DNA from 3 places in the Neobacillus sp. GCM10027624 genome. Region 2 is predicted to be linked to each of the others. Evidence: predicted binding sites of a transcription regulator. Region 2 holds the regulator's gene; each other region holds the start of a gene.
The links. Region 2 encodes Rex, which represses fermentation and respiration genes when NADH is low (regulators of the CRP and FNR family bind a similar motif). Its sites were predicted from a motif close to TTGTGAAATATTTCACAA; they were not measured.
Positions count from the first base shown of each region.

Region 1 (10,625 bases), on a different contig from region 2:
ATTACTCGGAAACTGCAAACGTCTTTTTGAAGGCGTTAATTGCAGATGCCCAATCGTCATCAGAAGGAAGATCCTTCGTTTTGGTAATATGGTCTAACAACTCTTTGCGGTTGTGGTCTAACCATGTTAAGAATTCAGCTTCGAAACGGCGGATATCCTGTAATGGAATATCATCAAGGAAGCCGCGTGTTAATGCATATAGAATCGCTACTTGCTTTTCAACTGATAGCGGCTTGTTCAAGTCTTGTTTAAGTACCTCAACGGTACGTGCACCACGATTTAGCTTCGCTTGGGTCGCTTTATCAAGGTCAGAACCGAATTGAGCAAATGCTTCTAGCTCACGGTATGAAGCAAGGTCAAGACGCAGTGTACCTGCAACCTTCTTCATCGCTTTGATCTGAGCGGATCCACCTACACGAGATACGGAAAGACCTGCGTTAATCGCTGGGCGAACACCGGAGAAGAAAAGGTCAGATTGTAAGAAAATTTGTCCATCTGTGATGGAGATAACGTTTGTTGGAATATAAGCAGAAACGTCACCTGCTTGTGTTTCGATAAATGGTAATGCAGTGATTGAACCCGCGCCAAGGCTGTCGTTCAATTTCGCTGCACGTTCTAATAAACGGCTGTGCAAGTAGAATACATCCCCTGGATATGCTTCACGACCTGGAGGACGGCGAAGTAGCAAGGAAAGCTCACGGTATGCAGATGCTTGCTTTGTTAAGTCATCATACACGATTAATACGTGCTTACCGCTGAACATAAATTCTTCACCCATTGAAACGCCTGCATATGGTGCCAAGAATAGCATTGGTGCTGGTTGTGATGCAGATGCAGACACAACGATTGTGTAATCTAATGCGCCATTTTTACGAAGGGTCTCAACCGCACCACGTACTGTTGATTCCTTTTGTCCAATGGCAACATAGATACAGATCATGTTTTGACCTTTTTGGTTCAAGATTGTATCGATGGCAACAGATGTTTTACCTGTTTGACGGTCTCCGATGATTAACTCACGCTGACCGCGGCCGATTGGCACAAGTGCGTCAATCGCTTTAATACCTGTTTGTAATGGCTCATGAACCGATTTACGCGCCATAACGCCCGTTGCTACTTGCTCAATAGGGCGAGTTTTTGTTGTATTGATTGGACCCATACCATCAATTGGTTGTCCTAATGAGTTTACTACACGTCCGATTAACTCTTCACCAACCGGAACCTCCATGATGCGGCCTGTACGGCGTACCTCGTCACCTTCACGGATATCAGTGAAAGGTCCAAGGATAATAATACCGACGTTATTTTCTTCAAGGTTTTGTGCCATACCCATAACGCCGTTTGAAAATTCAACTAGTTCTCCAGCCATAACGTTGTCAAGACCGTGAACACGAGCGATACCGTCACCAACGGTGATAACCGTACCAACATCTGTTACTTGAATTTCCGCCTGATAGTTTTCAATTTGCTTTTTTATCAGGGCACTGATTTCTTCAGCTTTGATGCTCATGAGTTTCACCCCTATCTACAAATCTTAGCTTAACAATTTACGTTGCAAACGATCGAGCTTGCCGCGCAAGCTGCCGTCATATATACGATTTCCGATGCGGACCTTCACGCCACCCAGCAATTCGGAATCCACAATATTTTCAATTCTGAGAGACTGCTTGCCAACTTTTGCTGCAAAAGTAGCCGAGATCGCCTCACGCTCAGCATCTGAAAGCGGGCGTACACTGGAAACTTCAGCTTCAGCAACACCGGATGCTTCATATGCAAGCTCAATAAACTGGTTGACCACTTCAACAATTTCACCTTCACGGTGACGGTCCATTAAAATCATTAATGTATTTACAACAAATCCATTAATGTTCGCAAAAGCCTGTTTTAAAATGGCTTTTTTGTTTTCCTTTGAAAGTTTTAAAGAGCTGAGAACAGCCTTTAAATCCTTATTCGTTTGGATTACTTCTTTTACTACACGAAGATCTTCTTCTACAGCGCTAAGAATCTGTTGTTCTTTAGCAATTTGAAAAAGTGCCGACGCATAGCGTTTTGCTACGATGGAGTTACTCATCGGCGTTCTCCTGCCTCTTTAATATATTCGTTGATGAGTTGATCCTGATCTTGGGTATTCAACTCTTTCTCAATAACCTTAGAGGCGATTAATACAGACAAGGAAGCAACTTGTTCGCGAATTGCGGCCATTGCTTTTTCCTTTTGCTGATCAATTTCAAGCTTCGCAGCTTCTTTCACGCGTTCAGCTTCTGTACGGGCAATCGCAATGATTTCCTCACGCTGAACATCGCCTTGCTTTTTCGCACTTTCTATTAAGCTTTGAGCTTCTGTACGTGCTTCTTTTAAAAGGTTTCTCTGCTCTTCTAAAAGCTTTTGGGCTTCAACACGGCTTCCTTCAGCCGCATTAATTTCACCTGCAATATGGTCTTCACGCTGTTTCATGATGCCCATTAATGGACCCCACGCGAATTTCTTCAGTAACGCTAACAAAATTAAGAAAACAACTAGTTGGAAAATACTATCTCCACCATTGAAATGGCCTGCGCTTTCTGCAGCACCTAAAACAAATAGATTGCCTGATAACACCACGGGTTCACTCCCTTCAAGAGTCGTTCGCTACTCGAAAAAGTATGTTCTCTATTGCACAAACATAAATGGCGAAGGTGTCTCTTCTTCCTCTCCGCCACTTGGGATTTTTCTCTCTACTAATTAACGTCCTAAAACCATGAACGCGATAACAACGCCGATGATCGGTAATGCTTCAACTAACGCAACCCCGATAAACATTGTTGTTTGTAATAAACCACGAGCTTCTGGTTGACGAGCGATACCTTCAACTGTACGTCCAACGATTAAACCGTTACCAATACCTGCGCCTACTGCTGCCAAACCAATTGCAATTGCTGCTGCTATAAGATTCATTATAATGTTCCTCCTTAAAAATGTATGAATAATTTAGTGTTTAAAAATATATTAATGGTCGTGACTCACTTTGTGAGACAAGTAAACCATTGTTAACATGGTAAAAATGTATGCCTGGATCGTTCCGACGAATACGGAGAAACCTTGCCAAACAAGGGTTAATGGTACGGCTGCTATCATACCAGCTACTCCGGTCCAAGCCAATCCTCCCGCTAAAAGCGAAAGAAGTAATTCACCTGCGTATATGTTCCCATAAAGACGCAGACCAAGCGTTAATGTGTTCGCGAATTCTTCAATAATTTTCAATGGGAACAAGAATCCCATTGGGCTGAAGAATCCCTTTCCATATCCAGCTGCACCTTTTAGCTTTACACCATAATAATGGGAAAGCGCTACTACCATTACCGCAAGCGATAAGGTTACAGCAGGATCGGCTGTTGGTGATTTCCACCAAAGCTTGCCATCAATAGAGATTGAAAATGGAAGACCTAGCATATTTGATACAAAGATATACAAAATTAAGGTAAGTCCAAGGATGTGGAATCTTCCGCCTTCCTTCCAATCCATCGTACTGTTGATGATTCCTTTGACGAAGTCCATCACCCATTCAAAGAAGTTTTGCATGCCTGTCGGCTTCATCGCAAGCTTCCGGGTAGATAGAACAGCAATGATAAAAACAATGAGACTCGCTACAAGAATCATCAGATCATTCGCCAAGTTAAAGGTTAGTCCCCCCAATGTTACTAAAGGAGCTTCATGATGCATCTATGTTCACCTCACTTCCCTTATCATTTATGAAAATGCAATGCATGATAAAAATAATCTATCATAATGACAATATAGGATGTCATTAGTCCCATAACCACACTGACTACATGAAAGTAATTGGGCCATCTCATGGCAATAATCACTGCAATCGCGGCCGTCGCCATTCTTTGCAGCGAACCAAGCGATTTCATTTTTTTACCCTTATCAAAGGCCTTGTCGAACTTCTCTGTTTTCTTGGTTAACAACCAGATATTCAGAAAACTAAAGCATGTCCCAAGAATTAATCCTAAAAATACAGTTTTGTAGGAGGTAAACCCCCATCCAAGCACGAATATAGATAACAAGTACAAATTCCATTTTCGCTGCCTGTTGAATATCTCTCTAAAATCCGGCATAATCATTTATCTCCCGAGAAAAAATGGCGAATCGAAACAAGCATGGCATAGGTTCCCGATGCTAATCCGATTAACAATCCGATAATTAAGAAAATTGGCTCGGTACCCCACTGATGGTCCAACCATCTTCCTGCAAAAATACCAATGAGAATGGAACCTACTAACTGGGAGACAATTGCGGACATTAAAGCCATAGCTTGAAATGGATTGCGGTTGTTTTTACGCATCATTATCGCATCCTCACTATAAGAGAATGTGAACCGGGCTTTATGGCAAATGATCAAGGTAATTAACACTTTCTTGAATGTGAAAACCTTATCATTTACACCCTTTGTAAGCATACAATAGGCAATATGTAAAGTCAATGAGTTTCCACGAAATATTCACTTGCAATTTTCAGCTTTTCACGATATATTAGGATACTAAAAATTATCAGAAAATTTAATATTTACCCATACTCTTGCCCCCGGAAGTTTTATTGAAAAAACTTGCTTAGGAGGGCAGATACCCTCCTCATTAAAGGAGTACACGATAAGGTAATACGAACCGGTTTCAAAAAGGTTTCACTTTCTTTTTAAAAATTTACTGTTTCCCTTTTTCAATTTTTACCATCGTTTCAATGAAATCCTCTTTCCCGGCTTTTTTCGCATATACCTTTGCAAGATACACCCCGTCCTCTGGAAGATTCTCATTTTCAATTTTCTTTTGAATCAATCCTTTTTTGACATTTTCAATTGAATCTAAAAAGCCGACAAAACGATAATCACCGGGATCGAATAAGGCGATGCCGAACTCCTCTGCTCCACCCGGAAGGTAGACCTCATACAGATATTGCCCTGGAGCATCCCCTTCCCCAAAGGAAAATCCCATTACTCTCGGGTAATTTGGTTCTTCGAGGACATAGATATATGGAATATGGATGAGGGTAGATCCTGCCTGAAGCTTGATGTTGCCATCATGGATTTTCTTTTTAAAACTTTGCGGGTCGACCCTAAGTTCAATCGCAACCTCCTTTGTTTCCTTTGATGCTAATGTAAACGAAAGCGGAACTTTCCACGATAGTCCATCTGTTCGCTCCGGAATGTCAAAGGAATATCTTTTTGTCGCATTGCTTGTGTTTTCAACGTATAAAAGGATTTTATGAACATCCCTCTGTTCTGTAAATTTCCCAAAGTGAATCGAGCTCGGCGTCACAAGCGATTCCGCTTTTACCGCCTCGGGCACTTGAATTCTCCCTGCTCCCTGCTCGTAGGTTCGATACGGAGTGTTTGCATTTTTAAACAATGGCTTGGCGGTATTCATCAAGGCCGCTTTTATTTGCTGTGGTGTCCAGTCCGGGTGTGCCTGCTTGATTAAGGCACAGGCGCCGGCGACATGCGGTGCTGCCATGCTTGTTCCCTGTAATGAAAGATAGCCGCCGGGTACGGTCGAATTAATCGCAACCCCGGGAGCCACAATATCTGGTTTTACCTCCCATGTTCCAGTTACTGGACCACGAGAACTAAACTCTGCCATCCGGTCCTTTTCTTCGTTCTGGACAATCCGCATTGTGGTGGAGTCTTTTTTTAAAAGCTGTTCACCGTCACGCTTCGAGATGGATCCGACTGGTAACGGCACCAGTGATTCTAAGTTCCCTATAAAGTTCCCGCTCATATTATTGTAGATGAGTACAGCCTTAGCCCCTGCCTTTTGGGCATTTTTTGCTTTTTCTGTAAAGGTTAAGCGGCCGCGCTTAATGAGAACAATTTTGCCCGCAACATTTTTCAGATCTTCCTTTCGGCCAATCCCACCGTCGACGATTGTATACGAGCGGTCCAACTCCCATTTTTCCGAGCCTTCCATTGGCTGAATTCGAATTTTATTCCGCGTTCCTTCTATTAATAAGTACGGTATTTTCATGGTGGGTGTCGAGGCCCCGACGGAGATTGCTTTTGATGCCGTTCCGGGTGAACCGACAGTCCAAATATTCGGACCGGCATTGCCATTTGCGGCCACCGCGACAATGCCTTTGTCGACGGCGCGGTTGAGCGCAAGGCTAATCGGCAGGTCCGGACCGTTGACATCATTTCCAAGGGAAAGATTCATGATATCGACTTTATCCTTAATGGCTTGATCGATCGCAGCAATGACTTGCTCAGTTGTTCCGCCGCCGCCCGGGCCGAGTGCCCGGTACGCAATAATCTTCGCATCCGGTGCAACACCGCGGATTTTCCCATTGGCGGCGATGATCCCCGCAACATGGGTTCCGTGAATGGTCGCTTTGCCAATAGCACGGGTTTCCATCGGATCCTTGTCGTTATCAACAAGGTCGTGTCCGCCGCCATAGTTGCGCCGAAGGTCAGGATGTGTATAATCCACGCCGGTATCGATGACTGCGACAGTGATCCCTTTGCCAGTGAGGCGTTGATTTTTCGATGAAAATAATCCACGTACCTCTTCACCGCCAATGATTTTGACGCTCTCCTCCGTCTGAGCCTGGTAGCTGGTTACGGGAGACACGTTTAGTATTTTGACGTTTTCTGAGAGTTTTGTGATGGCCGCGCGGCTGCCCTCAATGGAAAATCCCGTGATTGCTTCCGTAAAAACACGGCGCAGTTTGATGCCTTTGTATGATGTGAGAAACTGTTTGATTTGTTCTGTAGTTTGTGGTTGTTTTGTAACGACGATGGCGACGGTTTGCTGATTGGGGATTGGCGGTGTGATCAGTTTCCGTGTTTGGGATTGGATTGGTGTGGGTATGGTGATGGATGCGATTAGGATGATGGTTAGAATAAGTTTCTTCATTTTGCTGATTTCCCCTTTTTTCATAGGGTCTTCTTTGGATAGGGGAAATATGCAGGGAGTTTTTTTGTGGAACCTCAAATTTTATGTTCCATTACCCTATCTAAAAAAAGAGACCTTTTTCAAAAAAAGATCTCTTCTAACTTAACTTATTTCGTCCCAAACAACCGGTCCCCGGCATCGCCTAGTCCTGGTACGATGTAGCCGTGGTCATTGAGCTTTTCATCTAACGCTGCGATATAGATATCAACATCTGGATGAGCCGTTTTCACCGCTTCGACTCCTTCTGGTGCCGCAATCAAGCACATAAACTTGATATTTTTCGCGCCGCGCTTCTTCAAAGAGTTGATCGCTTCATTTGCTGAGCCGCCCGTTGCCAGCATTGGATCCACAACGATGAAATCACGTTCTTCCACATCACTTGGAAGTTTTGCATAGTATTCAACTGGTTTCAGAGTTTCCGGATCACGGTATAGACCGATATGGCCTACCTTCGCTGCTGGAATTAATTTTAAAATCCCATCAACCATTCCAATCCCTGCACGCAGAATCGGAACTAGACCGATTTTCTTCCCGGAAAGAACTTTAGATTGGGCCGGACAAACCGGTGTTTCAATCGTAATATCTTCAAGCGGCATATCCCTCGTGATCTCAAAAGCCATAAGTGTCGCCACTTCGTCTACCAATTCCCTGAACTCTTTCGTTCCTGTGTTTTTATCACGTATGTATGTAAGCTTATGCTGAATGAGTGGGTGGTCGAAGACGTAAACCTTTGCCACAAAAATCGCCCCTTTATTAAAATTTAACTTTAAACACTTCGTCTAATTTTACAGAAAAACCTTCAATAGAGCAAATAAAAATCGGCCCTTTTTTTAAAAAGGCCGATCTACAAAAATCTTAATATTCAGGATATAAAACAAACTTGCTTGTTAAAGCTTCAACGCGTTTGCTAGCTTCTTCAAGCTTCGCTTTGTCTTCGTGGTTTTTCAAAGTAAACGCAATAATCGATGCAATTTCATCCATATCCTCTAAACCGAAGCCGCGGCTTGTAACAGCTGCAGTACCAATGCGGACACCGCTTGTTACAAATGGGCTGTTTTGATCGTAAGGAATTGTATTTTTGTTAACGGTAATTCCCACTTCATCAAGGACATGCTCAGCCACTTTACCAGTTAAGCCAAGAGTCGTTACATCCACTAATAATAAGTGGTTGTCCGTTCCGCCGGAAACAAGCTTTAAGCCTTCATTTTGCAGACCTTCAGCAAGACGTTTTGCGTTTGCAATAATGTTTCCTGCATACTCTTTAAAGCTGTCCTGCAATGCTTCACCAAAAGCAACCGCTTTTGCAGCGATGACATGCATTAATGGACCGCCTTGAATTCCAGGGAAAATTGACTTATCAATCTTTTTCGCAAACTCTTCACGGCAAAGAATCATTCCGCCGCGTGGGCCTCTTAAGGTTTTATGCGTAGTAGTCGTAACAAAATCTGCATATGGAACTGGATTTTGATGAAGACCTGCTGCAACAAGACCTGCAATATGAGCCATATCAACCATTAAATAGGCGCCCACTTCATCAGCAATCTCACGGAATTTTTTAAAGTCAATTTCGCGAGGATACGCGCTGGCACCCGCAACAATTAGCTTTGGCTTATGTTGGCGAGCTTTTTCTAAAACATCTTCGTAATTAATGCGGTGTGTTTCTTCATCTACACCGTACTCAACGAAATTATATTGAACACCACTGAAGTTTACCGGACTTCCGTGTGTTAAGTGACCGCCGTGTGAAAGGTTCATCCCTAGAACTGTATCGCCTTGCTCTAGAATTGTAAAGTAAACAGCCATATTTGCTTGCGCACCGGAGTGTGGCTGTACGTTCACATGCTCAGCACCGAAAATTGCTTTCGCACGGTCACGCGCTAAATCTTCCACGATATCAACATATTCGCAGCCGCCGTAATAGCGTTTTGCCGGATATCCTTCTGCATATTTATTAGTTAAAACAGACCCCTGTGCTTCCATAACTGCTTCGCTTACAAAGTTTTCTGACGCAATTAATTCAATCTTCGCGCGCTGACGTCCTAATTCCTGTTGAATTGCCTGAAATACTTGCTCGTCCTGCTGTGATAAGTGCTTCATAAAGATCCCCCTTATTTGTTGAAATCCGCTATCAGTTTAAAAATCAACCTCATTTTAACACAGTTTTTTGATTATCGAAAAAGAAAGAATATTTTAATTTTTGGAATTGCTTTCATGAAAAAATGCTTGTTAGCTACAGCTCAAATTCTCACTTTTGCGCTCGTATACAGCTCTTTCCCCGCCAATCAGTTTTGGCCGTGTCCGTGCAAGCGTTACGTGGGCATGGCCCACCATTTTTTGCTTCACGCGTACGGGTACAGCGACATGTTTTAAATGCATGCCGATAAAAGTTTGGCCGATATCAATTCCCGCATCTGCCTTGATAAATTCCACGACGACTGCATCCGTCATTTTTTCAAAAGCGTACGTTGCCATCGCCCCGCCTGCTTTTCGTACGGGAACAACTGAAACCTCGTCCAATTTCCGTTCGTCCGCTGTTGCCCTTTCGATCACCAATGCACGGTTTAAATGCTCGCAGCATTGGAAGGCCAAACGAATTCCAGTTTGCTCCTGAAATTGTTTTAGCTGGCGAAAAATCATTTCCGCGACTTCTAACGTACCGGATGTGCCGATTTTTTCGCCCATGACTTCGCTTGTACTGCAGCCGACCACCAAAAGCTGACCCGGTTTTAGATCGGCCTGGTCGTTAAACTCTGATAGTATCGTTTCCAATTCCTGTTCTAACTGCTTTATCATGATTTTCGCCCCTTATTTTGGGATATTAAAGTTGCTTATTTTCAATTTCAGTAATTTTGTTGACGCGATTGGCATGTCGGCCACCTTCAAACTCGCCTGTCAGCCAAATTTGCGCGATATCCCGCGCAAGACCCGGGCCAATCACGCGTTCACCCATTGTTAAAATATTGCTGTCATTATGGGCACGTGTTGCCTTTGCGCTGAAAGTATCATGAACAATTGCCGCACGAATTCCTTTTACTTTGTTTGCCGCAATGCACATGCCAATGCCGGTACCGCAAATTAAAATGCCTCGGTCAAACTCGCCGTTTGCTACTTTTTCCGCAACCGGCAGGGCATAATCGGGATAATCGACGGATGTTTCGCAGTCACAGCCAAAGTCTTGATATTCGATGCCCAATTCGTCCATTAAATGAGCGATTTCCTTGCGAATATTCACGCCGCCATGATCTGATGCCAATGCTACCTTCATAAAAAAACCCCCAGATTTAAATTTACTCTGCCTTCATTTTGACATACCCGGAGAAAAAGATAAAGTTCCTGCTATCGTAAAAAAGCCCCCCATTTAGATGGAGAGCAGTTCTTACTTATTCTTCGTTATTTTTTCAATAACTCTATCAATTAATTGTTCAAGCTCCTGAAAGGTTTCACGGTAGATGGAAACATTCCCGCCATAGGGATCGCTCACATCTTGAAAGATGGTCTCTCCGGTGTATTCCTTCAGGGTAAAAAGTTTGGCCGCCGATTCCGGATAGTAATTCAAAATAGCTCCCTTATGAGATTCCGTCATCGTCAAAATCAGGTCCGCCCAACCTACTTCCTCTCCGGTCAGCAAACTGGATTGATGATTATGTACAATTTTATTTTCCTCCAACACCTGCTTGGCATGTGCTGAAGCCTCATTGCCGTCAA
Region 1 covers NZ_JBHTHD010000008.1:388,099-398,723, forward strand. Annotated here, with positions in the region: gene atpA (F0F1 ATP synthase subunit alpha) at 2-1,510, opposite strand; gene ACFQZ9_RS13100 (FoF1 ATP synthase subunit delta) at 1,535-2,071, opposite strand; gene ACFQZ9_RS13105 (F0F1 ATP synthase subunit B) at 2,068-2,598, opposite strand; gene atpE (F0F1 ATP synthase subunit C) at 2,722-2,934, opposite strand; gene atpB (FoF1 ATP synthase subunit A) at 2,986-3,699, opposite strand; gene ACFQZ9_RS13120 (ATP synthase subunit I) at 3,723-4,097, opposite strand; gene ACFQZ9_RS13125 (AtpZ/AtpI family protein) at 4,100-4,324, opposite strand; gene ACFQZ9_RS13130 (S8 family serine peptidase) at 4,680-6,881, opposite strand; gene upp (uracil phosphoribosyltransferase) at 7,028-7,657, opposite strand; gene glyA (serine hydroxymethyltransferase) at 7,776-9,017, opposite strand; gene ACFQZ9_RS13145 (TIGR01440 family protein) at 9,147-9,713, opposite strand; gene rpiB (ribose 5-phosphate isomerase B) at 9,739-10,185, opposite strand; gene ACFQZ9_RS13155 (low molecular weight protein arginine phosphatase) at 10,297-10,625, opposite strand, start outside.
Region 1: a site for Rex is predicted at 4,402-4,419, ahead of ACFQZ9_RS13125 (AtpZ/AtpI family protein). Genes of this name have one in related genera too.

Region 2 (10,625 bases):
CAAATCCAGGTGGTTGGTAGGCTCGTCCAAAATTAATAGATTCGCTTTTTCCAGCATTAACTTCGCAAGAGCAAGCCGTGCTTTCTCGCCGCCGCTCAAGGTAGAAACAATTTTTAAAACATCATCTCCGGAAAATAAGAAATTGCCCAAAACTGTGCGGATTTCCTTTTCGCTTTTTAGTGGATAATCATCCCACAGTTCATTTAAAACACGCTTATTGGAGGTTAATTCCGCTTGCTCTTGGTCATAATAACCAATTGAAAGATTTGTCCCATAGAGGATATTTCCGGCTAATACAGGAAGCTTCCTAATGAGTGTTTTTAATAGCGTCGATTTTCCAATTCCATTAGGGCCCACCAGGGCAATGCTTTCCCCCCGAAATACTCGAAAGGAAATTCCCTCTGAAATTCTTTCGCCGTTATATCCGACAGCCAGTGAATCGAAGGTTAAGACATCATTTCCACTTTGCTTCTCAATTTCAAACGAGAAGGAAGCTGACTTTTCATCCCCCACCGGGCGATCGATTACATCCATCTTTTCTAGTTTTTTCCGTCGACTCTGGGCTCGTTTTGTTGTTGAGGCCCGGGCTAAATTTCGCTGGATAAAATCCTGTAAGTTTGCTATTTCCTGCTGCTGTTTTTCATAAAGCTTCAGGTCACGTTCATAATTTGCCGCTTTTTGTTCAAGGTAAGTACTATAATTGCCAGTATATCTTTGGATTTGCTTTCGAGAAACCTCGTAGACCTGTGTCACGACCTTGTCCAAAAAATAGCGATCATGCGATACAATTAGAATCGCCCCATCGTAACTTTGCAAATATTGCTCCAGCCAGGAGAGGGTATCGATATCTAAATGGTTAGTAGGTTCGTCTAAAATTAAAATATCTGGCTTAGTCAGGAGCAATTTCCCTAAGGCCAAACGGGTTTTTTGACCACCGCTTAAAGAGGCAATCATTAAGGAATAATCAGGGAAATTTAACCCGTGTAACACGGAGCGAATATCCGCCTCATACTGGTATCCACCCTGTTCCTTAAATTTTACCTGAAGCTGGTCATAGTCTTTTAGAATCCGCTCATATTTGCTTGTATCTGCGATTGCAGCAGGGTCAGCCATTTGTTCTTCAAGCTGCCTCAAACTTTTTTCCATCGCGCGCAATGATTCAAATACAGTCAGCATTTCTTCCCAAATGGACAAATTAGACTCTAATCCTGTATTTTGCGCTAAATACCCAATGGTCACTTCTTTTGGCTTGATGATTTCTCCGCCATCATGTGACAGGTGTCCAGCAATAATCTTTAACAACGTCGACTTTCCCGCACCGTTTCGTCCAACTAAAGCGACACGGTCCCGTGTTTGTAATTCTAGTTTTATATTCGATAAAATAAGGTCAGCACCATAATATTTTGCTAATTGATTCACTTGCAATAAAATCATTGTTTTTTCACCTCTATTACATAGAACTAGTGTACCGTATTCCTAGAGTGTCGGCAATAAAACGCAGGCCGCAAAGGGCGCATCTGCCGAAAATGTTGGGAAAATGTTAAAAATATAAGAATGATTCGCTCAAAGTTTCACACACATAGACTGAAAAATAGTGTATGATTTGAAAGGAGGAATTTTTTATATGGCAGAATTTACTCACTTTAATGAAGAGGGCAGAGCGAAAATGGTGGACGTTAGTGATAAACCGGAAACTGCCCGCACCGCATTAGCTCATTCCAGTATTACCGTCAGTAAAGAAATATTTGGTAAAATTACCCACAATGAGATGAAAAAAGGAGATGTCCTGGCAGTCGCACAGGTTGCTGGTATTATGGCGGCCAAAAAGACATGGGACATTATACCGATGTGTCATCCGATTCCATTAACAGGGGTGAATATTTCTTTTTCCTGGGAACCTGATCAGCAAGAGATGTATAAATTAGGTATTGCCGTATCCGTTAAAACAAAAGGGAATACAGGTGTTGAAATGGAAGCGCTAACAGCTGCATCTGCTTGTGCGCTGACCGTTTATGATATGTGTAAAGCAATTGATAAGGGCATGGTGATTGGACCGACTTATTTAGTAGAAAAAACCGGCGGCAAAAACGGCGATTTTAAAAGAACTAATGTTTTTTAAAACATGAACGAAACTATTTATGCGGGGGTGCAGGAGGAATATGACAAACGAAACAATGAAAATTCCACAAGCAACAGCAAAGCGACTACCCTTATATTATCGATTTATTCAAAATCTGTATGCTTCAGGGAAACAAAGAGTTTCCTCAGCAGAATTAAGTGAAGCGGTAAAAGTGGATTCAGCAACAATCCGCAGGGATTTTTCCTATTTTGGCGCCCTTGGGAAAAAAGGTTATGGCTACAATGTGAATTATTTATTGACCTTTTTCCGAAAGACATTGGACCAGGATGAATTAACAAAGGTTGCGTTAATCGGCGTTGGTAATCTTGGAACAGCATTTTTAAACTATAATTTTTTAAAAAATAATAATACAAAAATTACGTGCGCCTTTGATGTAGACCCGAATAAAATGGGTACAACCATCGGTGATGTCCCAGTCTATCATATGGATGATTTGGAGAAGTATATTACAGAGGAAAATATTCAGGTTGCGATTCTAACCGTTCCGGCTCCGGTGGCGCAGATCATTACGGATCGGCTTGTGAGTGCTGAGGTGAAAGGAATCTTAAATTTCACACCCGCCCGTTTAAATATACCATCTTCCATCAGGGTTCATCACATCGACCTTGCTGTAGAGCTTCAATCACTTGTTTACTTTTTAAAGCATTACCCAACAGCGGAAATTGCAGAATAAATTTGAGAATCAACCTTTCCATAAAAATGGGAAGGTTTTTTTATTTGATAAAACAAAGCCACCTTTACAACGTAACAGTGTTATGTTACATTAAGAATAAGAAAGGGGCCATTACAATGAACGAGGAGTTAATATCGAAAAAAGAGTTATTGGAATTAGCAGGAATCTCCTATGGGCAGCTGTATAGGTGGAAACGGAAGGACTTGATCCCGGAGGATTGGTTTATCCGGAAATCAACGTTTACCGGACAGGAAACCTTTTTTCCAAAAGAAAAAATCTTAGATCGAATCAATAAAATTCAAACGATGAAAGAAAATCTATCACTGGATGAACTTGCCGATATGTTTTCTCCCAATATATCTGACTTAAATTTAACTAAAGATGATTTAATAAGGCGTAACATTGTTTCAGAAACGGTTATAAATTTTTACTTAGAGAATGAAAATGGCAGTTTACAATTTAATTTTTCAAGAATGCTTGAAGTGTTTGTGTTAGAAAAGCTGTTGCAATCAGGTCAAATTAATCTCGAAGAAGGAAAAATGGTACTCCAGGTGTTAAAGGATCAAACATCAATGATCAAGCAAAAAAGTGCCGAACTGGTGATTACGAGAAAGTTGGGGGTATCCTCCTGTCTTTTGTTAATCAATACAGAGTCCTTTCATTTTGAACGAGGAATGAAAATTGTTGCTCAGCTGTCGCTAATGGCCTGTATGGAAGAAGTGAAATCGAAATTATTATAAAGGAGAATGGGAATGGAGATGCAAAAAAAGGGGGACCTGGTTATAAATGGCTTCGGGGCATCGAATGGCGGACAGTTTCATCAGGTAACACTCAACGGAAAGGGAACGGTAAACAGCGATGTCGAATGTAAGGGATTTGAATGTAATGGAACAGGGACGGTCAAGGGGAACATCCACACTGAAACGGCCAAAATTAATGGGATGGCCAAAATAGGTGGAACCGTTGCGGCTAAAGACCTTTCTATTGATGGCACTGCAAAGATTGGAAAAAACCTATTAGTTGAAAAACTTAAGGTTTCAGGAAAAGCTTCTGTTGGCGGCAAAGTTAAAGCAGAAGAAATAAAGGTAAAAGGTAAGCTGACAGTGGAAGAGGATTGTGAGGCAGAACTTTTCAATGCTGAATCGATGTTTACGATTGGCGGCCTGTTAAATGCGGATGAAGTGGATATTAAGATTTTTGGAGAGTGCCAGGCGAAGGAAATTGGCGGGCAATCGATTGTTGTGAAATATAAGCCGTCTTGGCTGGGATTATTTAAATCTCTTTTTCAAACTCAATTAAGGGTGGAAATCATTGAGGGTGATACGATCCACCTTGAAAATACGAAGGCTGCGGTAGTGCGGGGAAACCATGTAACCATTGGCCAAAATTGTCAAATTGACGTTGTCGAATATACAGATGAACTTTCTATTGATTCAAGTGCTGTTGTGGGCGAAAGCAAAAAAATGTAATGAGGGGGGATAAGGGAGATGAAAAGTAAAGAAAATCTGATTATTAACGGCTCAGGGAGCTATCCCGGCGGAAGATATGATAAAATCAGTGTCCGAGGCGAGGGTACGATCGTTGATGATGTTGAAGCTTCCGTGTTTAAGGTTTATGGAACAACGGAGGTTGCGGAAAATCTCAAAACAGGTTCGATGAAGGTTTTAGGTGAGGCAGAGGTAAAAGGGAATGCCCAGTTAGAAGATTTGCTGGTAATGGGTACAATGGAAATTGGCGGCAAAGCTTATTTGAAAAAAATAAAAATCCTGGGAACACTTGAGGTTGGAGAAGACCTTAATGGTGATACAGCCAATATTAAAGGCAGTATTGCAGTTGCGGGCGATGTTGAATATGAAACGTTCGATTCAAGTGGCGGGTTTGAAATCAAAGGGTTATTAAATGCTGATACGATTAAAATTTCTTTACGGTTCGGGGAAAGCCGTGCGGAGGAAATCGGCGGCGGGAAAATCACGATAAAAAGAAAAAGAAACTCTCTTTTACCTTTTGTAGGTGAGGAAGGTAGCCTTATAGCAAAGGTGGTTGAAGGAGACGACCTTTATTTAGAAAATACGAAGGCGGAAACTGTGAGAGGAAATACGGTTAAAATTGGCCCCGGCTGTATAATCGGATTGGTAGAGTATAAAGATGATTTTATACAAGATTCAAATGCAACAGTAAAAACGTCGAAGAAGATTTAAAGGAGAATGGGATGGTAGCGAAAAATAGTAAATTAGGATTTGTGGTCGCCGGTCTGCTGCTCGGAATTTTGATGGCTTCAATGGATAATACCATTGTTGTAACGGCAATGCCAACGATTGTCGGCGACCTCGGAGGGCTTGAGAACTTTGTATGGGTGGTATCCGCCTATATGGTAGCGGAGATGGCAGGGATGCCGATATTCGGTAAATTGTCGGATATGTATGGTCGAAAAAGGTTTTTTATCATGGGGTTGATTTTGTTTATGGCTGGTTCGATTTTATGTGGGACAGCAGAAACAATTACCCAACTAAGTGTGTATCGCGCGATTCAGGGAGTCGGCGGCGGTGCACTTGTACCGATTGCGTTTACTATTATGTTTGACTTGTTTCCTCCTGAAAGGCGCGGGAAAATGGGCGGACTGTTCGGAGCAGTTTTTGGTCTCTCCAGTATTTTCGGACCCCTGTTAGGGGCGTATATTACCGACCATATTAGCTGGCATTGGATTTTCTATATCAATTTGCCGCTTGGGATTCTCTCGTTTATTTTTATCATTGCCTTCTATAAGGAATCTCCCATTCATCAAAAGCAGGCAATTGATTGGTGGGGCGCCGTTACATTGATTGGTGCCGTTGTCTGCTTGATGTTTGCTCTTGAGCTTGGGGGACAGAAATATGATTGGAATTCAAGTACGATCATAAGTTTATTTATCGGATTTGCGGTCCTATTTCTCATCTTTTTGTTTGTGGAGACGAGGGCAAAGGATCCAATTATATCGTTCACCATGTTCCGGCATCGCCTTTTTGCCGGTAGTACGCTAGTTGGTTTATTTTATGGAGCTGCATTTATGGCAGCAACTGTTTATATACCAATTTTTGTCCAAGGCGTTTATGGCGGAAGTGCTACAAATTCAGGGTTAATCCTCTTGCCGATGATGCTTGGGTCGGTGGTAACGGCACAAGTCGGTGGTTTTTTAACTACAAAGTTAAGCTACCGCAATATCATGTTTTTATCCGGTGTGATTTTAATAGCAGGGATATTATTATTAAGCACCTTAACCGTTGATACAAGCAGATGGGTACTTACCCTTTATATGGTTATCATTGGTTTTGGGGTGGGATTTTCTTTCTCCGTGTTAAGCATGGCGGCGATTCATCCGTTTGGAATGATGCAGAGGGGCTCTGCAACCTCTACAAGCAACTTTATCCGTTCCTTGGGGATGACGATTGGAATTACGATTTTTGGTACGATTCAGCGGAATAGCTTTAAAGGAAATCTAGAAGATGCTTTTGTTGGAATGGGACCAATGCCAAAAGACGGATTTGGTGATTCACGTGCATTATTGCAAGAGCAGGCACGAAGTCACATACCGCCGCAAATTTTAGAAAAAATCACCGAGGCCCTCTCAAGCTCTATTGTTCAAACCTTTACATGGGCTCTCGTCCCGGCTGGAATAGCGTTTCTTCTCATTTTTACAATGGGGAAAGAACGGATGGTGTTGAAAAAGGAAGTTGGCGCAGAAAGAGAAATTTGAGGAGTAATCGATACGCAGATAAATGGGGGAGGAACGCAGATAAAATGGCGCTTATCGCAGATAAATCGTTGACTATCGCAGATAAAGTTCATCTTATCGCAGATAAAAATTTTCTGCCGGAAAAAAGCTATCGAAATTACTAGTTTATTCAAGGAAAAGTCTATTTTCTATTAAAAAAAGTTGTCCCAAACATAATTTGGGGCAACTTTTTTTATTTTTTCAACTGATCCTTATACTTCATATAAAAGAAAAATAACTTAAGGCTGGAGCCGAAATCAAATGTGGCTAATATGACAAGCAGATAGCTAAAAAATCCCCAGCCATTTTGATTTACATCATGAATGGCGAAATATGTAAATAAACTTCCGAGCAGGAAGTAAATCACGCTGGAAAACAAAGGTGAACGTCTCATAAAAATCCTCCGATAAAGTTTTGCATCGACTCTGCATCCCGGATTAATCTTTCAATATCGTCTTTGTAAGCGGACTGAACAATGACAACCATTGTATTCATTGTCACATGAGCAAAAATCGGTACTAAGATATGTTTTGTTTTTACATAAAGAAAAGCGAAAGTAAAGCCCATTGCGGAATAAAGGAGAATATGCTCCAGTTCCATATGCGCTAAAGCAAAAATAACCGAGCTAATGATGGCCGATATAAAAAAGTTAAAACGTTTATGCAATGTGCCAAAAAGAATCTTTCGAAACACTATTTCTTCAAGAATCGGGCCGAAAATAGAACTGACCAGGATGGCAAGCGGGAACTCCTCAATAATATGGATAATATCCTTTGTGTTCTCTGAGCCCATTTCGACACCAATCAACCGTTCAATATTTGCTGCGATCGCTTGCGCAAAGAGTGCTAAGAAGACACCAAAAAATGCCCAAATAATCGAGAGACCCAAAGAGGTTCCTCTTTCGTTCCTATTGTTCCTCATTTCTTTCCGTAAAATAATAAGCGTAATAATAAGTGCTAAGGTAAAGCTGATCACCAGCCAAACGGGGACTGCAAGCCTCCCGTTGATCCCGGATAATTTAAAGCCGTACATTAGTAATGGGACTCCTGCAAGACTTGAAAACTGCATGGCAATATAAACAATTAAGATTATCCAATATTCCCGTTTCAACTAATTCTCTCCTTTTAACATCCACTCAAAGATTTTCTGTGTATTCTTCATTCTACTCTTAAAACCAGTCTTGTTTCAATTTAGAAACTTTTTAAAAAGAAATGTATAGATTTCCATTGGTATCATATACTTGTAAGGTTGTACAAAAAAGCTTTCATTTTTATATTTTTTTATGAAAAAATATATACATCAAACTTGCAAAAGATTGTCAAATTCATTATTATAATAATTGTGTTAGCACTCATGTATGAGGAGTGCTAATAATGTCAGAATTACATATATTTTTGAGGAGGTTGTTTGATTTGTTAAGACCATTAGGTGATCGCATTGTCATTGAGCTTGTTGAATCAGAAGAAAAAACTGCAAGCGGTATTGTTTTACCAGACTCAGCTAAAGAAAAGCCTCAGGAAGGAAAAGTTGTTGCCGTAGGTACTGGCCGTGTGCTTGAAAATGGCGAGCGTGTAGCACTTGAAGTTTCTGTAGGCGATCGTATTATCTTCTCAAAGTATGCTGGTACAGAAGTGAAATACCAGGGTACAGAATATTTATTACTACGTGAAAGCGATGTCCTTGCTGTTATCGGCGAATAAGGAAAATTAAAAAATATAAGTTTTAAAAATTTAGAGGAGGTTTTTTGAACAATGGCTAAAGAGATTATGTTTAGTGAAGAAGCGCGCCGCGCAATGCTTCGTGGTGTAGATACACTTGCAAATGCAGTAAAAGTAACTCTTGGACCTAAAGGACGCAACGTGGTACTTGAGAAAAAATTTGGTTCACCTTTAATCACCAATGACGGTGTAACCATCGCTAAAGAAATCGAATTAGAAGATGCATTCGAAAACATGGGTGCAAAGCTTGTTGCTGAAGTAGCAAGCAAAACAAATGATGTTGCCGGTGACGGTACAACTACTGCAACAGTTCTTGCTCAAGCGATGATTCGCGAAGGCTTAAAGAACGTAACTGCAGGTGCCAACCCAATGGGAATCCGTAAAGGGATTGAAAAAGCAGTTGCTGCGGCAGTTGGTGAGTTAAAATCAATTTCAAAACAAATTGAAGGCAAAGAGTCTATCGCACAAGTAGCCGCTATTTCTTCCGATGATACTGAAGTGGGTCAGTTAATCGCTGAAGCAATGGAGCGCGTTGGCAACGACGGCGTTATCACTATTGAAGAATCAAAAGGATTCACAACTGAGCTAGATGTTGTAGAAGGTATGCAATTTGACCGTGGATATGTTTCAGCTTACATGGTAACCAATACCGATAAAATGGAAGCTGTATTAGAAAATCCATATATCTTAATCACTGATAAGAAAATCTCCAGCATTCAAGAAATCTTACCAGTTCTTGAGCAAGTGGTTCAACAAGGTAAGCCATTATTATTGATTGCTGAAGATATTGAAGGTGAAGCATTATCTACATTAGTAGTGAACAAGCTTCGCGGAACATTCAATGCAGTTGCTGTTAAGGCTCCTGGCTTTGGTGACCGTCGTAAAGCAATGCTTGAAGATATCGCTGCATTAACTGGCGGTGAAGTAATCACTGAAGAACTTGGCCGCGATCTTAAAACTGCAACTATCACATCTTTAGGACGTGCTTCTAAAGTTGTTGTGACAAAAGAAAACACAACAATCGTTGAAGGTGCTGGTTCAACTGAGGAAATCCAAGCTCGTGTGAACCAAATCCGTGTACAATTAGAAGAAACGACTTCTGAATTTGACCGTGAAAAATTACAAGAGCGCTTAGCTAAATTAGCTGGCGGTGTAGCAGTAATCAAAGTTGGTGCTGCAACTGAAACAGAATTAAAAGAGCGTAAGCTTCGTATCGAGGATGCTTTGAATGCGACTCGTGCAGCTGTTGAAGAAGGTATCGTATCCGGTGGTGGTGTTGCCCTTCTAAATGTATACAGCAAAGTAGCTGAGATCCAAGCAGAAGGCGATATCGCTACAGGTATCAACATCGTATTACGTGCGATGGAAGAGCCAGTTCGTACTATCGCTCAAAATGCAGGACTTGAAGGATCAGTTATCGTTGATCGCTTAAAGCGTGAAGCAGTAGGCACAGGCTTCAATGCTGCTACTGGCGAGTGGGTAAACATGATTGAAGCTGGTATCGTTGACCCAACGAAAGTAACTCGTTCTGCACTTCAAAACGCAGCATCTGTTGCAGCTATGTTCTTAACAACTGAAGCAGTTGTTGCTGACAAGCCAGAACCAGCTCCTGCAATGCCTGACATGGGCGGCATGGGTGGAATGGGCGGCATGATGTAAGGCTTTTGAGCCTTTCATCTGAGAAATAGTTATAGCTATTTTTCTCCCTTTTGAGAAGTAGTCATGTAAATAATTTATATCAATAGCAAAAACCTCTTCCTATAAAATTTAGGGAGTGGTTTTTTGTGTTGTTAAAATTTGCGTATTCAAGATGTGCCCACAGCTAACACAATATTCTACTATATCGGTGAAAGTTTGCTACGAAGATTTTTATCGGCATTAAAAAAGGATCTTTAATTGGAAGACCCTTTGAACTATTTATTTACTTTAAGCATTTGTAATTGATGATGGTTTATATTTTGTTAAACTACTTTAATTTCCTCAAATTCAATAAAAAACCAAAGACTAATCCCTGTATAATGGACAACATAGGAAGCCCAAACTGGAATCAATAATATTCCAAAAAAGATGAGTATGATGGCCTTTACGTATTTTCCATTTAATAACTGACCAAACCAAGGAAGAACAAGGCCCCAAATAATTTTTTATAGGGATTCATTGCGTTAATTCTGTATTAATTTGTCATGGTCGACTGCTTGCGGAGGTTCCTCCATCCAGCCGTGTTTAATCATAATGTTGGCTCCATCTTCGACATACAGCGCGACTTCTGGGATCAATGACATATATTTAAGTCCTAAATCTCTCCTTAGACTTGCTGCTAATGACGTTCCATAATATCCAATTCCT
Region 2 covers NZ_JBHTHD010000020.1:4,382-15,006, forward strand. Annotated here, with positions in the region: gene ACFQZ9_RS26095 (ABC-F family ATP-binding cassette domain-containing protein) at 1-1,434, opposite strand, end outside; gene moaC (cyclic pyranopterin monophosphate synthase MoaC) at 1,625-2,119, shown strand; gene ACFQZ9_RS26105 (redox-sensing transcriptional repressor Rex) at 2,160-2,813, shown strand; gene ACFQZ9_RS26110 (YhbD family protein) at 2,930-3,553, shown strand; gene ACFQZ9_RS26115 (polymer-forming cytoskeletal protein) at 3,566-4,282, shown strand; gene ACFQZ9_RS26120 (cytoplasmic protein) at 4,301-5,011, shown strand; gene ACFQZ9_RS26125 (MDR family MFS transporter) at 5,023-6,543, shown strand; gene ACFQZ9_RS26130 (YdiK family protein) at 6,755-6,955, opposite strand; gene ACFQZ9_RS26135 (CPBP family intramembrane glutamic endopeptidase) at 6,952-7,671, opposite strand; gene groES (co-chaperone GroES) at 7,974-8,261, shown strand; gene groL (chaperonin GroEL) at 8,313-9,938, shown strand; gene ACFQZ9_RS26150 (DUF3231 family protein) at 10,442-10,625, opposite strand, start outside.

Region 3 (10,625 bases), on a different contig from region 2:
TTTTTTATTACCACGGTGCATTTCATAAATGGCTAAGCCGCACGTAAAACTACTGGTTAGGAGCAGGATGGTTTCGATCATAACCCCTTTAATTTCAAAAAGTTCGTGTGGGGTAGGACCACCGGCATAACGGTGGTCAAGTACTGCATAGGTTGCAAAGAGTGTTGCAAATAGAATGATTTCCGCACCTAAGAAAATCCAGAAGCCAAAAATATTCATTCGGCTTTGTTCTGTTTGATATTCAAGCGGTAGAGCAGTGTTTACATTAGCTGACATGATTTTTCTTCACTCCTTTTTGGAGGTCTCTCCATGCTTTTTCCGTCTTTTTAATTTCATCTACCGGTACATGGAAGCCATCCTTGTAATCGAATGAACGGAAAATCAAGCAGGCGAAAATGCCTAATAATGCAACAAGTGCGGCAATTTTCCATTCAAAGATAAGGAAGAATCCTGCGATTCCCATGACTACTGCCATCACAATTGGAAGACCTGAATTGTTTGGCATATGAATTTCTTCCAAGTCATCTTCTTTTAACTCTAGACCTTCATTGTGTTTCTTCATGTACCAGAAGGCATCAATTGATTTCACTTCAGGTAGTTTTGCAAAATTATAGAATTGAACAGGGGAAGATGTAGCCCATTCGAGTGTACGTGCATCCCATGGATCGCTTGAAATATTGCGGTCTGCATAGCGAGCGCTCCAATAAATGTTATAACATAAGAAACCAAAGCCGATTGCAAGAATTCCTGCACCAATCGCAGAAACGAGCATCAATGGTCCAAAGCCTGTTTCCGCAGAGTACGTGTAAGCACGTCTGACGGCACCGTCTAATCCAAGGAAGAACATTGGCATAAAGGTCATATTAAAACCAATTACAAAGAACCAGAAATGAAGTTTTCCAAGCTTTTCGTTCAGCATATGACCGAACATTTTTGGCCACCAGTAGTAAAGTCCGGCGAATACTGCAAATACTACACCTGGAATTAATACATAGTGGAAATGCGCTACTAGGAACAGTGTATTATGGTATTGATAATCTGCTGCACCCATTGCAAGCATAACCCCGGTTACGCCTCCGATCAGAAAGCAAGGGACGAAAGCTAATGCCCAAAGCATCGCTGTTGTAAATTGAATGCGTCCTTTACGCATTGTAAACAGCCAGTTAAACATTTTAACTCCGGTAGGGATAGCAATCATCATCGTTGTAATCGAGAAAATCGAGTTAACTGCAGGCCCTGCTCCCATTGTAAAGAAATGATGGACCCAAACGAGCATACTTAAAAGGGCGATACCAACAATCGAGAAAACCATCGATTTATAACCATACAGCATTTTACGAGAGAAGGTTGAAATAACCTCTGAAAACATTCCAAACGCTGGAAGAACAACAATATATACTTCTGGGTGACCCCATAACCAGAACAGGTTCGCCCACATCATTGGGTTTCCGTCACCAGAAACGGTAAAGAAGTGCGTTCCGAAAATCCGGTCAAATGTCATTAATGCAAGAGCAACAGTGAAAATAGGGAAGGAAGCCCAAATAATTACGGATGCGATGAAAGATGTCCAAGTAAACATTGGCATTTTCATTAACGTCATACCAGGAGCTCTCATTTTTAAAACTGTGACGATAAAGTTGATCCCCGTCATTAATGTACCAATCCCGGCAATCTGGATGGCAACGGCATAAAAGTTATTCCCAATACCAGGAGTAAATTCTTTTCCTGCAAGAGGGAAGTAAGCAGTCCAACCTGCATCCGGAGAACCACCAATAACAAACGAAATATTAAACAGCATTGCTCCGGCAAAAGTTAACCAAAAACTTAATGCATTCAATTGCGGAAAGGCAACGTCTCGTGCACCAATTTGCAAAGGAACAACCACGTTCATTAATCCGATTAAGAACGGCATAGCCATGAAGAGAATCATTATGACGCCGTGTGTTGTGAAAATTTCATTATAGTGCTGTGCATCAAGAATTTTTCCATCTGGGGTAGCGGTTTGGGCTTTCATTAATAACCCGTCAATTCCACCGCGGAAAAACATGAGTACTCCGACAAGAATATACATAATCCCAATCCGTTTATGATCAACAGTTGTGAACCATTCCTGCCACAGCCATTTCCATTTTTTAAAATAGGTTACACCTACAACAATACCAATCATGGTTAAAGCAATGGCAACTTGCGAGCCTAAGATTAGAGGGTCTCCGGTAATAAAAAACTTATCCCACTTAATGTCCACTATGGTCACCTCCATTGGAATTTCCACTCATGTCCATGTCCTTCATATCCATATCATTCATATCCATTGACTTTCCTTCTGCCTGACCCTCCATGTGCATTTCATGGTTATCAGGTTCTTTAAAAATTTTCCCTGGGTAGTCGTGATTTCTGTACAATTCAGGGAATGTGTAGGTTTTCGAATGCATATCACCGTGATCAACATAGGCTAGGTGCGTGTTTGAAAAGGTTTGACGGCCTAAGTTTGATGGTTTTAATAGTTCAACATATTTCTTTTCCGATAATTTTGGTGCAGTGTTCTTTACATCCTTCACCCATTTGTTAAACTTCTGCGGTGATTGGGCTTCCACAGTAAATTCCATTCCCGCATAGCCTTTTCCATTAAAGTTTGTGTTTTTACCGATATATTCACCAGGTTGATCAGCTACAAGGTAAAGTTGAGTTTCCATTTTTGCCATAGTATATTTTTGACCGCCTAAAGCAGGAATCCAAAAAGAGTTCATCGTACCCGCAGAGGTAAGCTTAAATTTAATTGGGGTACCAACTGGAACGTTCAAATAGTTCACCGTTTCAATTCCTTGATCCGGATAACTAAAGATCCATTTCCAATCTGCGGAAGTAACATTGATGGTGATTGGCTTTTTATTTTCATAGCCTTTCGGAACTTTTTCAAGATTATAAATTGATTTAACCGTCGGAATGGTTAGCGCAATAACAATCAGAATCGGGATGACAGTCCAGGTGATTTCAAGTTTTGTACTGCCATGTTCCTCTGGTGGCTCGTAATCTTTATTTTTATCTGTTGCGCGGTACTTCCACACAATAAACACAAACAAGCCAATTACAACAATTACAACAAGTGCCATGAAAATCAGTGACCAGTTAATCAGGCCTAAAATTTCTCTTGCTGCAGGCCCCTTAGGTTGAAAAACAACCATATTTGGCTCACAGCCGCTTAAAAATAATACCGGTAAAAAAGCTAATAGGGGAATCAAATAACCCTTTTTAAACATTTTTTACGCTCCTTTCAATAAAGTTGTTCATATTTTCACAAATAAATGTGTGAATTCATTCACAATATTGCACAAGATCCAACCCTACTAATCTTCAAATATTGTGATTTGACTTACCATTTCATGGTCCCTTTACTCGGGTTGTTAATTTTTGTTAATTTAGAGTAATTCTTCTTAAAGTCATCTTAGCAAGTTGTCTGTGATGTTTGTATAGGTTTTTGAAAATATTTGTGACAAATTTGTTAAAGTTTTTGACACTTGGGTAGAAAGTGGCGGATTTTGAGGGGAAATATGGATAAAAGGTGTCTATTTTTATTTAAAAATGGGATAATAAAATTAAATTATTTTGGAATAGGAGAATAAAAGTGAAAGTCAAAATTAATCGAAATGCAGCAAAAGCGTTGAAAAAAATGTTGGAACAAGAAGAGGCACAAGGGAAGTTGTTTCGTGTATTTGTTACCCATATGCATGGGGATCATGCTCATTATGATTTAATGCTGGATACACCAACTGAAAAGGATGAGGTAGTAAAAACAGATAAGGATATTGATTTTATTCTTGAAAAAGGCGATGAATATTTGGACGGTATCTGGATTCAATTTTTCCAGGTGCCAAAAGAAGAATGGTTAATTACCAATCCATCAAAAGGCGATCATCACCATCACCATTAATAATAGTTAAATAAACAACAATGATAAAAACACCCCGCGATTTGATCACGGGGTGTTTATTATTTTTAGTTATCATCACCTTCATGATTGCCATCATGGTCACCATTATCATTATCGTTATCATCATGGTCGCCATTTTGACCATGATGACTATCGTTATCTTTTAATTCATCGTTCTTGCCAGTTCCTTGATTTCCACTGACTTCAGTGAAATCCTTCACTAGTTCAAAAGAAGTTCCATTTAATAGTTTTACGCTGCCTTCAAGATGATCGCCAACTTTTAATCCTAATCTTGATTGAATAGTTTTAAGCGTTTCCTCTTGCGTTAGATTTTTAGAATGTTCCAATTGTTTTATAAGCGAAACAACCTGGCCTTTAGGTAGAGATTTTTTATCAATATTGACAGTAAATTTTTTACCCTTTAATTCATAGTCAAATTGAATAGATTTCTTTGAAGTTACAATTTTCAATTCCAAATCCTCAATTTTATTGGCAAATTTCACTCCGCTTTTATCTTTTTCTGCACCATCTTTTACTTTATCATTATCCGAATCAGCGTCAGCAGGGTTTGTACCTAAATTAATTTCTGCTTGGTTGCTTAATTGATCTTTATCCGAATCTTCTAAGCTATCAGGAATCTTATCTTTATCTGTATCCTTTGAAGTTGGATTTAATTTTAACTTGTATTCTATTAAATTAGATAAACCATCTTTATCTTTATCCTGTTTGGCAAGATTTTTACCCGAGAGTTTATATTTTTTTTCCCATTTGTCATCCATGCCATTTTTATTCTTGTCCACTTTTTGCGAGCTCTTTTTGTGGGTAGTTCCTTTCGCAGCCACTGCTGAAACACCTTGTGATAACACAAGTGACAGCGCAAGACCGCTAACTAATAATTTGTTCGTGTTCTTCATACATTTTCTCCTTCACCTAATAATTTTTCGGCAACTGGCTGGCGTAGTTCTCCCACCTTAGCCCCTCTAGTTTTGCGTACCTATGTTTCCATAGGCTTGCCTTTATCGTTGCAAATTTGAAGAAAATATGTACAACGAATAAGATAAATATAATGACTTTTTTTTAAAAAGTAAATCTGCTCTTCAGTAAATTTGCAAATATTTATTGAGAAAGGCAGCATCGGATTTTGTAAGCTAAAAATAATTATATATGTAAAACTGAGGAGCTCATTTTTTGATAATGACATGAAGAAGATGTTACTCTAAACGGTAAAGAGAGAAGGGAGTATATAAATGGATAATCTCATAAATAAACCTAATATCAAACTTATTGCCCTTGATATGGATGGAACCCTTTTAAATGACAAGGGAGAAGTTTCAGTGGGAAACCGTGAGGCTATAAAAGATGCGCAGGAAAAGGGAATCTATGTTGTCCTAAGTACGGGACGTTCCTTAAGAACATGCAGGGAGCATGCAGATTCACTTGAACTCACATCCTTTCTTGTAACTGTAAATGGGAGTGAGATCTGGGACGATAAGCGCGAATTAGTCGAAAGAAATCTAATGAAGGCTGACCTAATCCAATGGATGTGGGAATTGTCAAAGCATCATAATACGAAGTTTTGGGCAATCAGCACGGAACGAAACTGGTTTAATGATATGCCGGAGGACCTACATAGCTTTGAGTGGTTAAAATTTGGATTTGATATTGATGATGATGAAATTCGAGAAATCATTAAAAAAGAGCTTCAATCCAAAGGTGAATTTGAGCTGAGCAACTCAACGCTTAAGAATATTGAAGTCAATCCGCTTGGTATAAATAAGGCCAAGGGATTAAAAATTGTTTGTGAACGTCTTGGAATTGATATGGAGAATGTCATGGCTTGCGGGGACAGTTTAAATGATATAGCGATGATTAAAGAAGCGGGTTTTGGCGTGGCGATGGGGAATGCGCAGGAAATCGTGAAAAAAACTGCTGAATGGGTTACCTCAGTCAACAATGAAGATGGAGTGGCAAAAGCCATTCGAAAATGGGCACTGGGAAAATAAAATTTATTCAAAATTGATAATTAGGGTTTAAAAATAATTTTTTTGGGAAAAGCTATTTTAGCAAGTATATTTTTGCAAAACATGTATTGGCTAAATGCTAGGAGGCTACAAAAGAAATGGAACATGGTAAAGTAAAATGGTTTAACAGTGAAAAAGGGTTTGGATTTATTGAGCGTGATGGTGGGGATGATGTATTTGTTCACTTTTCTGCTATTCAAGGCGAAGGGTACAAAACATTAGACGAGGGTCAAGAAGTTACCTTTGATATCGAAAATGGACAACGCGGTCCACAAGCTGTAAATGTGCATAAGGCATAAAAATGATAAAACAAACTCCATTTAGTGGAGTTTGTTTTTTGTACTTTAAGAAATTATAAAATTGCTGCGAAGAAGAAACTCGACGTAGAAGCAATTTTTAGGGAAAAAGTATAAGTGCAACTACGCCTCTGTCTTCGCCCTTAGGGGCTCGCTAATCGGCGAGTTTTCTTTATGTTTTAGTGATTTTTTAAAAATTCCTTCACGAAACTGATCGAATGTTCCCGGTGGTAGGTTTGATATACATTACTGGCCATTTTAACAGGATCCCCGAAAAAATAGCGTTCGTATAGGGATTGTCTTGTTCCAAAAGAGCTCATGCTAATATCCCAAGCTAGGCGAAAAAGTGTAACACGATCAAATGCATTGGCATTTGCAGCCTGCAAATACTGGTCAAGATCCCCCTTTATTTCTGACGAAAAATCCGCTTCACCTGGAATCGAAACGAGTCCGCTAGCTCCGATTTGCTGTAAAATTTCACAAAGCCTAGGATAAAGACGCGAATAGCTAATAATTGCTGTACCTAATGGGGAGAAATCAGGAGCCATCGTTCCCCATTGATCAAGTTTCGCATTCATTTCGGAGGCCAACAGCAAGGCTTTTATCGTCTCTAGTCCAACAATGATCTCACTAATTTTTTCCTGGATATGCTGGTATTCCCCGACATTAATCGTATCCACGAGCATCTGTGCGACACCCAAAATAAATTCGGTTTTTACCACCCTCCGTGCAGTTACTTGATGACCTACTAATGAATAAAAACTGCTTTCGGAAAAAATTCTATAGGAAGACTCCGGATTCTGGTAGCAAAAGACACGTTCCCAAGGAACGAAAACATCATCAAAAACAACGATCGTATCGATCTCATCAAACCGAGAGCCGAGAGGATGGTCAAATTGACTATCCTTGTACCGGAAGGACTCACGGCAAAGGAACCTAAGTCCAGAAGTGTTGCTTGGAATTGAAAATGCATAGGCAAAATCCTTGTTAATTGAAGCCATATGCGTCGGAAACACGAGAATTTCGTCAGTAATTCCGCCTTGTGTTGCTAAAAGTCGTGCACCTTTTATAAAAATACCATCTTCATTTTGCCTTACGGTTTTGGCCGAGATGATATTTTGTGAGTCCTCTGTATAGGCTTGAGAACGATTGACTTGTGGATTTATAAACGTATGAGTAAAGGTCAAATCTCTTTCTCGTGCATCTTCATATAACTTCCGCAGGTTTTGATCAAATAGTTTTGAGGAATCCGAAAAAATAGCTGCAGCAGCAGCAAAAGCCATCACTGCTGTATTCATATAATCCGGTGATCGTCCCAACATCCCGGCGCTCGTTCTCGCCCAATTTTGCACCATTTCTCTTCTAATGGCCAAATCTTCCTTTGTTTTTGGTTCAAGGAAGGAAACACCAACCTGATTACCGCTGGTAGGAGATGTGTAGGTCATGTTGTTCATAGTAAGCTGCCGGTCAAATAATTTTGCCTGGCTTTTCATGACACCAGCAAATGCAGGGTGTTCAGAAATATTGCCACTTACTTGTTTACCCTCAATCCAAATCTCCGCAGGATTATGATTGATTCTATCAATATATTCTTTTCCCGATATTGCAGGCATTATCTACACCTTCTTGTCAGTCTTATTTACAGTAAATGTTGAAAGCTTGATTTGGTTTGTACATCCGTCTAAATTTGCACATTTAAATGGGGGACAGGGGAATTCCAGCTACACTCCGCCATTTGAATGGTTATGGGAGCCATACCTTTAAATGGGTGAATGCTGCAGGTGAAGGGGGATTCTCCGGGTAATATGGTACTAGGTGTAGAAGCTTCACCGGATAAAATGCTGCAAGGCAGGATATTTGCATATTCTGATGCCCGCCGTTATCGAGTAGGTCCAAACCATAATTTATTACCTATCAATCGCCCAAGGGTAGAAGCAAATAATTATCAACGTGACGGCGCTATGCGTTTCGATGGGAACGGCGGCGGATCTGTTTACTATGAACCAAATAGTTTTGGAGGTCCGAAAGAAGTCCCGGAAGCTAAGCAAACTCCTTTCCCTGTATCTGGAAACGCGGCAAGCGTTGCCTATGACCATGATGATCATTATACACAGGCAGGAGATTTGTATCGTTTAATGGAGAAAGATGAACGGACCCGCCTTGTTGAAAATATTGTTGGAGCCATGAAACCGGTTGAACGTGATGATATTAAGCTAAAAGTAATCCAGAATTTCTATAAAGCAGGCCCTGAATATGGCCAGCGCATTGCCAAAGGGTTAAATTTAGCCATTCCACAGGGAGTCAAGTCATCTAGTATAACTAGAAAGAAGGTTGTTCACAGTGAACAACCTTCTTTCTATGACCCAAATTTAACATGTACTTTTGTAGAGTTCCCGTTCATATCTGACCTTAACCAAGAAAATAGGAAACATCCAGCAATAACAATGACACTGCCGCCAAATTCTGACCAAGACATTCTTTCGCCTAAAAAGAAAAAGGCAAGGATGGATGTAAAAATAGGGTTAAAGTTTAAAAAGATCCCTGAACTGGTTGCACCGATTTTTTGAACCCCAATATTCCACAGTACCATACAAACAACAGTAGAAATTACCCCAGTATATAGAATGGCCCAAAGGAAGCTTGAATTAAGATTGGAAATTTGGAAGCTCGATATATTGAATGGGATCAAGATTACCACACCAAATACCCCAGAATAGAAAGTTGCCAGCATGGGTGACATTGTTTTCATCACCCATTTACTACAAATGGAATAAAGCCCCCAAATGATCACGGCTGCAACCATCCACAAATCCCCAATATTAAAATGAAGGGATAATAAATGTGAGAATTCTCCCTTCGCCAATACCATTAATACTCCTAAAAAGGAAACTCCCATTGAAAATATCTGTAATAATTTTAGTTTCTCATTTAGCAAAAAGGAAGAAAAGATTGCAATCGAAATCGGGTTTAAGGTGGAAATCAATCCAACATTTGTTGCAGAGGTTTTTTCAAGTGCCAAAAATTGAAATAGGTTGAAAAAAACAACCCCTGTTAATCCCATAAATAGTAATGGGATAATGGATGATTTTGGCGGAATTAGCTTTTTTTCCTGCTTTAAAACAATCGGCAATAGGACAAGGATGGCAATCAGCCACCTTAATGTTGTGATGGTCATTGGTGAGGCATGGCCAACAAGAAATTTACCAAAAACAAAATTTCCTCCCCATAGAAGACTGGTAAGAAGCAATAGAAAAACATAAAAGATTGGCATTAGGATTTGCCCCTTTTCAATTATATTATATTAATAATAGTAACAGAAATATCAATTTTATTATGATTTATTTTGTAAATACGAATAAATTATGAATAATTAAAGGTAAATATAGTATAAAACGAATTATTATTAATTTGTTGTGTGATAAAATGATGATAATCAATCAAATATTCGGTACAAGAAATGAGGGATAAGATGTTTGATGCAACAGAAGGGAATAAATCATTGGATGTACTTGACCGAAAGATCTTAGATTTACTGCAAAAGGGGGCACAACTTAGTAATGCAGAATTGGCAAGAAGGGTGAATCTTTCGCCCCCTGCGACTCATGCTCGAGTTAAGCGCTTGGAGAATGAAGGCTATATTGACCGTCAGGTAGTAGTTTTGAATTCTAGGAAGCTTGGATTCGATTTACTTTGTTTTATCTTTGTAAGTACAAATATACACCAAAAGGAACAACTCGAATATTTAGAGAAGGCGCTGAATTTGATGCCGGAAATTCTGGAATGTCACTGCTTGACAGGGGAATATGATTATCTTCTAAAAGTTGCCAATCGAAATCGCGAGGAACTGGAGAAATTCATTCGTAAGTTGAACTTACTCCCTGGTGTAAATCGGATTCAAACAAGTTTATCCCTACGTGAGATAAAATTTAGTACAGCATTGCCGATTAACCCAGATTAAAGATACCTAATATTTTAAAATAATTTTTAAAAAAGCATCCATTTTAATTTGGATGCTTTTTTTGTTTGATTTTAGGCAGGAATTTCGGTACTAAATTAAGAATTATAAAAATAGGATGTTTGTAAAAGGGGGAGTTATTTTGCAAGTAAAAGTGGTAGAAAAAGAGGAATTAAAGGTTGTTGGGATTGCATGGAATGGAACATATTCACAAACTAAGAAGATTCCAAGTCTATTTAATGTGATGGAAGAGCGACTCCGTGAAGTACAAAATAAAACAAATGAACCTGTTTTGATTGCTCCATTCCATAGCAGAGAAACTGAGTTTACCTATTTTGTTACCGCACCAGTGGAAGAAATTACTGAAGTTCCTGAAGGCATGGTTGGATTCACGATTCCACGTAAAAATTACGTATTTACTACCC
Region 3 covers NZ_JBHTHD010000003.1:811,943-822,567, forward strand. Annotated here, with positions in the region: gene qoxC (cytochrome aa3 quinol oxidase subunit III) at 1-276, opposite strand, end outside; gene qoxB (heme-copper oxidase family protein) at 266-2,245, opposite strand; gene qoxA (cytochrome c oxidase subunit II) at 2,235-3,257, opposite strand; gene ACFQZ9_RS08970 (iron-sulfur cluster assembly accessory protein) at 3,623-3,928, shown strand; gene ACFQZ9_RS08975 (hypothetical protein) at 3,994-4,842, opposite strand; cyclic di-GMP riboswitch class I at 4,869-4,953, opposite strand; gene ACFQZ9_RS08980 (Cof-type HAD-IIB family hydrolase) at 5,176-5,931, shown strand; gene ACFQZ9_RS08985 (cold-shock protein) at 6,048-6,248, shown strand; gene hpaB (4-hydroxyphenylacetate 3-hydroxylase family protein) at 6,425-7,858, opposite strand; partial or broken gene ACFQZ9_RS08995 (catalase) at 7,945-8,536, shown strand; gene ACFQZ9_RS09000 (DMT family transporter) at 8,602-9,516, opposite strand; gene ACFQZ9_RS09005 (Lrp/AsnC family transcriptional regulator) at 9,715-10,203, shown strand; gene ACFQZ9_RS09010 (GyrI-like domain-containing protein) at 10,343-10,625, shown strand, end outside.
Region 3: a site for Rex is predicted at 3,305-3,322, ahead of qoxA (cytochrome c oxidase subunit II). Genes of this name have one in related genera too.